Regions from separate parts of the Hyphomicrobium album genome, predicted to be linked through region 1. Evidence: riboswitches for the same ligand, from Rfam matches in the RefSeq annotation. Region 1 holds a riboswitch; each other region holds the start of a gene.
The links. A riboswitch is a leader RNA that binds a small molecule or an ion and turns the genes downstream of it on or off. The one in region 1 is predicted to bind cobalamin.

Region 1 (3,272 bases):
CGTGTCGTTGACCGTAACCGGCAATCTGTCCGATGCTGAAATCGAGCGCGCCAGGGACTACGCGCTGGCGGAGGCCGCCAGGCCGTTCCTCGGAGAAACGGGCTTCCGGCTCATCGCGATCGCCGCGCTGTTCTCGACCGCGTCGGCGATCAACGCCACGCTCTTCGGCTCGGCCAACGTTTGCTACATGATCGCCCGCGACGGCGAACTGCCGGCACGTCTCTCGTGTGTCGAATGGAAGCAGGCGACGGGTGGCCTCCTCCTCACCGCAGCGCTCGTCATCGTGGTGATGCTGTGCTTCGACCTCTCCGGAATTGCCATGATGGGAAGTGCCGCTTTCCTTCTCGTCTATGGCGCGGTGAATGCGGGCCACCTCCTGGTTCTGAAGCAGACGGGGGCGAATGCGTTGATCGTCTGGCTGTCGCTGCTCACTTGCCTCGCCATGTTCGCTGTTCTCGGGGTCTACACACTCCAGCAGCAGCCTGCGGCGATCGCGGCACTCGTCCTCATCGCGGCTGCGTCGTTCGTAGCCGAATGGCTCTACCGGCGTTGGACGGGTCGCCAGATCAACACGATAGATTGCCCGACCAGATAAAATTGGAGAGCGCAGGGCTGTTGCAAATCCGTCGCGAGACTCCGCGCTCCACGCTGCTGTTGCAATTCATCGTTGACACGAACGGCGCTTACCAGCGCACATATCGCCCGTGACGGAGTAAGGGAACGCGGTGAGACTTAGGTCGAAGCCGCGGCTGCGCCCGCAACTGTAAGCGGCAAGTTTCTCCCGAATGCCACTGGCAGCCAACTCGGCTGCTGGGAAGGCGGAGAGAAACGTTCGAGCCGTAAGCCAGGAGACCTTCCGTCGCGAGTCGCCCATCCTCCGTGCGGGCCGCGCGGTGGAACGGTTACCCGTAGCGGCGACTGATGTGCAACCGAAGGGGAGCTACGTCAGGCATGTCATTTTACGGTGTCATCTCCAGACACTAGCAATTCGAGCTCGATGTTGCCGCGATCGCTGCAGCTTCGGCTGGCGACTGTCGTTTGGCGGAGTTCAATGCGTATAGAGTGTGCGTGATGTCGAGCTTCCCCGAGGCTCAGTTCTGCGTAACGGGGGGCTACCATGTATCTGCGTTTTTCGAGGCGTTCGCCTAGACCATCCATCTATGCCGGCATTCTTGCCGCATCCGCTTCCATCCTTTCGCTCGCCATGGCCACCGGCGCGCTCGCCCAGTCGGCGACCGAGCTGCCGCCGCTCGAGGTCGAGACGACTAAGAAGGTCAAGAAGCGGCCGGGCTCAGAGCCACAGGTTCCGGTTACCCAGGTGAGCGGCGCCGCATCCGATACGGATGCCCCTGTCGTGCATTCTGCTAACAACACACCGACCGATGCCGCCAAGGTCGGCTCGTCGGTCACGGTGTTGACGGAAAGGGATCTCGACAAGCAGTCTAAGACGTTCCTCAAGGACTATCTGCAGCAAGTCACTGGCGTTAACTTCAGCCAGAACGGTCCTCCGGGATCCACAACACGTCTGAGTGTGCGCGGCGCCGCGCTGAAGTACGTTAAGGTCTTGATCGACGGTATCGACGTGAGCGACCCGTCGGGCACTGAAACACAGACCCATTTCGAGCATCTGCTGGTGGGCGACGTATCGCGCATCGAGGTATTGAAGGGCTCGCAGAGCACACTATACGGTGGCGACGCAGTCGCCGGCGTGATCAGCATAGAAACGAAGGTCGCGACGAAACCGGGATTTTCCCAGAGTGGTGGTGCCGAGTATGGCTCCTACAGTACCTATCGCGGTGCCTATACGGCGGGCTTCGCCTCGCAGGATGGGAGCAACGTCGCGCTGACGGTGCAGGGCATTAACACGGCGGGATTCTCTGCCGCGTCGGCCGGCAACGAGGATGATGGATATCGCAACCTCACCCTCTCGGGGCGAGGCGAGTATTTCATCTCGCCGTCGGTTAGCGTCTTCTTTGCCGCTCGCACTTACGACGCCAAGAACGAATTCGATGGCAACGTGAACCCCGATCCGTTCGGCGCTGTCATTTTCGGAGATCTGGCGAACTCCGGCACCAGCCGTCAGTCGGCAGGACGCGCCGGAACGCGCTTTTCGTTTCTTGACGGCGCCTTCCAGAACACGTTGGCGATCCAAGGAATGCGGATTGAACGCGACTTCCACGACGTCACGAGCGCGCCCACCGATTCGTCCTACACCGGCAAACGCGTAAAGGGTGAATACAAGGGAGTGCTGTCCTTCAACGAGCATCTCGCGCTGCTGGTTGGCGCAGACTGGGAAAGAACGTCGCTCGCGAACAATAGCCTACCCTATCAGCCTGAAGCGGAGATCATCGGAAGCTTTGCCCAGCTTATGATAGAGCCGATAAATGGCCTGCTCCTGACAGGCGGTGGCCGCATCGACGAGCATGACGCCTTCGGTCAGTTCGATACGTACCGCCTCACTGCGGCCTATCTCTTGCCGGGCACCGAGACCAAGCTGCGAGCCAGCGCAAGCACGGGTTTCCGGGCCCCGAGCCTCGATGAGCTGTACGGATCGTATCCTCAGTTCTTCATGCCCAACTACGGCAACCCCAACCTCACACCCGAAGAGAGTGAAAGCTGGGACATTGGCGTCGATCAGGGGTTCATGAGGGGGGCATACACGGTCAGCGCCACCTACTTCGAACTCGACACGCTCAACCTCATTGGGTTCAACGGCGACTGCTTTAGTGATCCGACCATCCCCTGCCTCGCCAATGTGGCCGGCACGACGAACCGGAAGGGTGTTGAGCTGAGCAGCGTGGCGCACTTCACAGAGTCCGTGGCCGTGAGCATGGGCTACACGTATGTGCAGACGGAAACGCCTACCAATACTCGGTTACCCTTCGTGCCGCGCCACAGTTTCGTCTTGGGGCTGGATTTTCAGCCGATCGACAAGGTTGAACTCAATGTCACCGGCCAGTACGTCGCCGATACGTTTCAAAGCCGGACTGACCAACTCGACAACTACTTTCTGTTGAGCGCGAAAGCCGCCTACGAAATCGTTCCGGGTTGGAAGGCATACGTTCGAGGCGAGAACCTGCTTGATGAACAGTATGAGACCATCGCCCAGTTCGGAACCGCCGGCCTGGCCGTATACGGCGGCGTGCAAATGGCGCTTCCGGAGAACTGAAACCGCGTACATCTAGGCGTGAATTCGGCCCCGTTGACAGGCCCGCAGCGCTAGTGCTGCGGGCCTTTGCGCGCGCGACGCCCGCAACGCCATGCGAAATGGC
Region 2 (3,272 bases), 1.0 Mb from region 1:
TCGTCAAAGTTGGAAACGCGCGGATAGGCAAGCACGGCGATGCGCACGTTGGCGCCGGGTTTGATCTCGCGCGCGCTCAGCCCCAGCACGTCCTCCGCCGGCAGATGCCGCACGCCGTCGAAATGAGGAACGAGCCCCAGCGCGCGCCAGCCGGTCACTTCGGCGATCGTACGCATACCGTCGGCGAACAACCCCGGATCGCCGCGAAACTTGTTGACGATGAACCCCTCGATTAGCCGCGCGTCCTCGGGCGGCAATACCGCGTGCGTGCCGACGAGGCTGGCGATCACGCCGCCTCGTTCGATATCGCCAATGAGAACGACGGGGACGCCGGCCGCGCCTGCGAAGCCCATGTTGGCGATGTCGTTGCGGCGAAGATTCACCTCCGACGCCGAACCCGCGCCCTCGACGAGCACGATATCCGCCTCTCCGCACAGCCGCGCAAAACTGTCGAGCACGGCCGTCATCAATGCTGGCTTCATCTCTTGATATTGCGCCGCCTTGGCGTTGCCGATGACGCGTCCTCGCACCACCACCTGCGCTCCGACCTCGCTTTGCGGTTTCAGCAGCACCGGGTTCATATGGATGCTCGGGGCGACGCCCGCGGCGCGCGCCTGTAATGCCTGCGCCCGGCCGATCTCGCCGCCATCGGCCGTCACTGCGGCGTTGTTCGACATGTTCTGCGGCTTGAAGGGCCGTACGCGGAAACCGCGATTGCGCAACAGCCGCGCGACGCCTGCGACCAGCGTCGACTTGCCGACGTCCGAGCCCGTGCCCTGAAACATGAGGGCCCTGGCGGTCATCAGTACTCGATGCCTTCCTGGGCTTTGACACCGGCATCGAAGTGATGCTTCACCGGCGTCATGTCGGTCACCAGATCCGCCGCCTCGACCAGTTCCGGCTTGGCGTTGCGGCCGGTGACCACGATGTGCAGATCGGGGCGGCGCGCCTGCAGCGCGGCTACGACGCGGGCCACGTCGAGATGATCGTAACGCAGCGAAATATTGAGTTCATCGAGGATCAGGAGCCGGATCGCCGGATCGGCCATGAGCTCTTCGGCCTTCGTCCAGGCGCGCTCTGCGGCGGCGACGTCGCGCGTTCGGTCCTGCGTTTCCCACGTGAACCCCTCGCCCAGCGCGTACCAAACGACTTGATCGGGAAAGCGGTCGATGGCGTGCCGCTCGCCCGTGTCCCAGGCGCCCTTGCCGAACTGAACCACGCCGACCTTGAAGCCGCGGCCCAGGGCCCGTAGCAGCAGGCCAAACGCTGCCGTCGATTTGCCCTTGCCCTTGCCGGTGTGGACGATGAGCAGACCCTTCTCGATCGTCTTGCCCGCCACCTCGGCGTCCTGCGCCGCCTTCCGATTTGCCATCTTCGCCTTGTGGCGCTCGGCCTCCTGCGCGGTTTCGACCATAGCTGTCCTCCTCGGCGAAATTTCTGTGATCGAAGCTGAGATGCGTGCGAAGCCCGCCCGCCAGGCGCGACCGCGATTGCCATTGACGCGGCTTCCAGCGTAGTCTTATCAGACCTTAGGACGGTACCCCGCAAGGGGATTGAAAGGGAATGCGGTGAGGTCGCCCAACGACCAATCCCGCAGCTGCCCCCGCAACTGTGATCGGCGAGCCTGCGGCAAGTGCACCACTGGGAAACCGGGAAGGTAGCCGCAGAGCAATGAACCGAGAGCCAGGAGACCTGCCGTCGACTGCAACCCAAATGGCTCCGGTGGGTGGGCCAAGGAGGCACTATGACGACAGCCGTCACGCATAGCCAGCAGCGCGCCGACGTCCGGGTGGTGGCACTCGTCGCGTTCGCATTCGGAGCAGCGCTCGTCTTCACGACAGGGTTTGCGCACTCTGCGATGCTTCACAGTGCCGCCCACGACACGCGGCACTCCCTCAGCTTTCCCTGCCACTGAGCCCTAGACAATGTACACCCGCGTGTTTGCGGTCGGCCTTCTGGCCGGGCTGCTGGCTGGGCTCATAGTTGCTCTGCTGCAGGCCTACACCACGACGCCGATCATCATCGAGGCCGAGCGCTTCGAGAACGCGAGTCCTGTGGCGCCGAGCGCGGCTCTTGGCGGCTTCCGAGAAGCGCGGCTCATTCTCGTGCACAGTGGCCACGATGAGAGCGCCAACTCAGCAGAGGCGAGCGAGTGGGCGCCGGCCGACGGGCTGGAGCGCACACTCTATACAAGCACGGCAACCATCGGCACCGCCGTCGGCTTCGCCATGATCCTGCTGGCCGGCATGCTGGCCGCCGGCGACAAGATCACCGAGCAATCGGCCATGGTGTGGGGCGCCTCAGGCTTCGTCGCCGCAGGTCTGGCACCGGCCGTCGGACTTGCGCCGGAGGTCCCGGGTCTGGTCGCCGCCGACCTGATCCAGCGCCAGCAATGGTGGATCATGACGGCCGTCATGACCGCGGTCGCAATTTGGCTGTTCCTGAGAGGGCAGAACCCTTGGCTGAGGCTGCTGGCGATCCCTGTCGTCCTCGCGCCGCACGTCTGGGGCGCGCCGCATGTTGCCCTCGACGCTGCTACGCGCGTGCCCGCCGAGTTGGCGGCGCGTTTTGCCGCCGTGTCGCTCGCCATTCAGGCGATCCTCTGGATCGCAACGGGCTTCTTTGTCGGGCTCTTTTGGCAGCGCATCGGCGCGAGCGCGGACAGCCCCGATGACCGATGAGGTCGAGATCTTCGTATGCGTGAGCTGCGCACCGCGTGCCGAGAACGCAGCACACCTCCGGCCTGGCGCCGTGCTCGCTCGGTCGCTCAACGCTCGCCTCACCGAGCTCGGGGCAGCAGGCATCCGGGTCCGTGAGGTCGAGTGCCTCGCCGTTTGCAAACGGCCGAGCACCATCGCGATGACCGCCGCCGGCAAGTGGACCTACGTCATCGGCGATCTCATTGCTGAAGAGCACGTCGCCGATATTGCTGCTGCCGCGCTGGCGTTCCAGCGCTCGGCGAATGGCATCGTCCCCTGGGCCGAGCGTCCGGTTCCCTTTCGCAAAGGGGTCATCGCGCGTGTTCCGCCACTGGGCTTCGAGCAACACGCAACGGAGACAGCATGAGCGACATTGCCAAGGTGCCCTGCAGCATCATCACCGGCTTTCTTGGGGCGGGTAAGACGACGCTCGTGCGCAATATTCTTCAGAACGCCGGGGGACGGCGCCTCGCGGTGATCGTCAACGAGTTCGGCGACGTCGGCATCGACGGCGAAATCCTGAAAGGATGCGGCGTCGAGACGTGCAGCGAGGACCGCATTGTCGAACTGTCC
Region 3 (3,272 bases), 1.0 Mb from region 1:
ACGCGCAGATCGCGCAAGCAACCGTCGGCCACTCCCATCCTTCATTTCCTTTCCACGCAAGCGTTCGCCAGTCCGTTCGATGTCAACATGGCGGTCGATGCCGGCTTCAAGGTCGTCGTCCCGCATACCAATGCGGGTCTGGAGCACACCACCGGTCTCGTGCAGGACGCCATCTTCTCTCGCCCTGTCGAGTATGGCTGCCGGACGGGCCTGTTCATCGGCGGCAAGGACGCCCTGCTTGCGCTCGATATGCTGGCTGCTGCGCAAGCGGCGCTCGTTCCGCCGTTCCAGCTCTCCGCATTCGCCGATCCGGGTGGATCGTTCACGACGGCCGCTGCCATGGTGGCGCTGGTGGAGGACGTCTATCGCGCCCGCACCGGTCACTCGCTGAAAGGTGCCCAGGTGGCGGTCTTCGGGGCAACCGGTGTCGTTGGCTTCGCCTCGTCGATCATTGCCGCGCAGGCCGGGGCGAAGGTGACGATGACCTCGCACATTGGGGTCAAAGCCCTCGAGCCTTTCGTGCGCGCCGGCCGCGCGAGATTCGGCGTCGATCTGAAACCCGTGGCCGCAGGGCGTGCCACCGACAAAGCATCGATCGTCGCCAAGGCGGACATCGTGCTATGCGCGGCTGCCGCCGGTGTTCGCGTCTTGACGCAAAAGCAGCTTGCCAAGTCGCGACGACTTGCCGTCGTCGCCGATGTCAACGCAGTGCCGCCATCGGGCATCGAGGGGGTGGAGCTGTTCGACCGTGGTCGCTTGCTCGACGGCTCGGACGTTGCCTCGGTGGGTCCGCTCGCAATCGGTGACATCAAGTACAAGACACAGGCGGCTCTATTCCGCAGCATGCTTGCATCGCGCGAAACGGTCATGCTCGACTTCACGCATGCATTCGCGAAAGCGCGCAAGCTCGTTTGTGCCCGGCCCGCGAACCCCTGACGGGGAACGCTCCGCGTCGGGGCTGGTCGAGATCGCGCAATTGTCCCGGACGCGAGCGGCAAGGTCAGGCACCGGGGTGCATGTCACATTGGCACGCGTTGCTCGTCGTCTATCGAGCCGCGCTTTTGGGTCTTGACATGCAGCACGCATACAGGTGCACATTGGGGTTGTGACGGAGTTAGGGAACGCGGTGAGACGCAAGTCAAAGCCGCGGCTGCGCCCGCAACTGTAAGCGGCGAGTCACTTCCGGATATGCCACTGGCGCTTCGCCTTGAAGTGCCGGGAAGGTCGGAAGGGACGTTCGAGCCGCCAGCCAGGAGACCTGCCGCCACAAGTCGCCCATTCGCCGTGCGGGCCGCGCGGTGGAACGGTTACCCGTAGTGGCGACTGATGTGCATCCGAAGGGGAGCTACGTCAGGCATGTCATTCTACGGTGTCATCTCCAGACACTAATTGGTTCAGGCGGTGATTGATTTCGCCACGGCGCGTCGCGCCGTCGGTGCGGCTGATCATATGTGCTGAAATTGAGAGTGCGTACCCGCGTGCTCCCCCCGGCCAGTTGGCGTATGGGGGGGGGTTATTCCAGTGTATCTGCGTTCATCCTATCGAAAGTGTCGTTCTCTTTTCACGCGCACTGCCAGCGCGCTCGCGGCGTCAGCCGTCGCTCTTGCCGCCCACAGCGGCGGTGCCCATGCGCAAGCTGTTGAGCCGCCGCAGCCGGCACCGGCCGCTGAAACGGTGCAGCTGCCAGCGGTCGAGGTGACCACCTCGACCGATCCGAAAAAGAAAGCGTCCGTAAAGAAGAAGGTCAAGCAAGCGCCCGGACCATCGGCTCCAGGCACTCCCGCGCCGAGCAGCTCCGCGTCGGCCAACAGCTCCGGCGAAGGCCAATCCAAGCCCGGGCTCAATCTCGATGTGCCAACGCAAACCGGCAGCCGCTTGGGACTGACGCCACTCGAAACTCCAGCGAGCGTCGAGGTAATCCCCGGTGTGACCATCCAGGAGCGCAGGCAGACGAGCGTCAGCCAGGCGGTGACCCAGAATGCCGCCGGCTTCACGTCGTCGGCTTCGCCGGGCAACGGTGACACCGGCCTTGCGACGCGCGGCTTTAACGGCCACGGGTCGGTCATGCAGCTTTACGATGGCACGCGGCTCTACGTCGGCGCCGGCACAGTGACCTTCCCGTTCGACGCTTGGTCGGCGGAGCGCATCGAGGTCCTGCGCGGTCCAGCTTCGGTGCTCTATGGCGAGGGCGCCATCGGCGGCGTCGTCAATGTCGTGCCGAAGAAGCCGACCGACTATTTCACGAATGAAGCCCTCGTCGCCGTCGGGACCGATGCGACACGCCGGTTTGGCGTGGGATCGGGTGGTCCGATCAGTGACCAGCTCGCCTACCGTATCGACGCCAGTGGCGTTCAGTCCGAAGGCTGGATGGACAACGAGCACGGCGACTTCAGCTCCATCGCTCTGTCGGGCGCCGTTTCCTACAAGCCCGTCAAGGAACTCAAGCTGACCGTCTCGCACGATCAGGCGTATCGCTCGCCCAACAGCTACTGGGGCACGCCGCTGATCAACGGCGTCATCCCGGACAGCATCCGCTTCAAGAGCTACAACATCCAGGATCACGACACGAACTTCATCGACAGCTGGACGCAAGTGAAGACGGAGTGGGACCCGACGCAGTGGTTCTCGCTGACCAACACCGCCTACCGCCTGACGACCGACCGCCACTGGCACAACGTAGAAACCTACGACTTCCAGGAAACCGGCCCCAACGCCGGCAAGGTGAAGCGCACAAGCTACACCGAGGTCGCCCACGACCAGGAGCAGTACGGCAACCGGTTGGATGCGACGCTGCGCGCCAACTTCGGGGGTGGCGTCAAGAACGAGCTAGTCGTCGGCTTCGATGTGAACCGCATCGCGTTCGTCAGCACGAGCAATTCGGGAGCGACGCCGGTGCCCGAGTCGTACGTCGACGCTTACAATCCGACGCCGGGATTCTTCATCCACAATCCGCCGGGCATGGGCCCGAGAACCGGAACGGTCACCAGGCAGTATTCGGTTTTCGCCGAGGACAGGCTGGAGCTGTCGAAGCAGCTGGCGCTCGTTGCTGGCATCCGGCTGGATAAGCCGACCCTCAATCGCTGGGATCTGCTCACCGGCGGGTATGTGCGCAGGGAATTCTCGCATACGCCGTGGCGGGTCGGAGCAGTCTTCACGCCCGTCAAGGATCTGGCGTTCTATGGCCAATATTCGACCGGTGTCGATCCCATCGGCGGCGCCGTCATCACCCTCAGCGCCGCCAACGCCAACTTCGAACTCGCCACGGGGCAGCA

Region 2: it holds a riboswitch for cobalamin, as region 1 does, so the genes downstream of both, GIW81_RS10450 (CbtB domain-containing protein) here and GIW81_RS05865 (TonB-dependent receptor plug domain-containing protein) in region 1, are expected to answer to the same signal.
Region 3: it holds a riboswitch for cobalamin, as region 1 does, so the genes downstream of both, GIW81_RS10530 (TonB-dependent receptor) here and GIW81_RS05865 (TonB-dependent receptor plug domain-containing protein) in region 1, are expected to answer to the same signal.

The regions. Positions count from the first base shown of each region.
Region 1 covers NZ_WMBQ01000001.1:1,188,830-1,192,101, reverse strand. Annotated here, with positions in the region: gene GIW81_RS05870 (APC family permease) at 1-595, shown strand, start outside; cobalamin riboswitch at 692-875, shown strand; gene GIW81_RS05865 (TonB-dependent receptor plug domain-containing protein) at 1,118-3,169, shown strand.
Region 2 covers NZ_WMBQ01000001.1:2,206,009-2,209,280, forward strand. Annotated here, with positions in the region: gene GIW81_RS10440 (cobyric acid synthase) at 1-803, opposite strand, end outside; gene cobO (cob(I)yrinic acid a,c-diamide adenosyltransferase) at 803-1,414, opposite strand; cobalamin riboswitch at 1,519-1,714, shown strand; gene GIW81_RS10450 (CbtB domain-containing protein) at 1,745-1,915, shown strand; gene GIW81_RS10455 (CbtA family protein) at 1,926-2,681, shown strand; gene GIW81_RS10460 (DUF1636 family protein) at 2,671-3,066, shown strand; gene cobW (cobalamin biosynthesis protein CobW) at 3,063-3,272, shown strand, end outside.
Region 3 covers NZ_WMBQ01000001.1:2,224,360-2,227,631, reverse strand. Annotated here, with positions in the region: gene GIW81_RS10535 (methylene-tetrahydromethanopterin dehydrogenase N-terminal domain-containing protein) at 1-936, shown strand, start outside; cobalamin riboswitch at 1,093-1,280, shown strand; gene GIW81_RS10530 (TonB-dependent receptor) at 1,675-3,272, shown strand, end outside.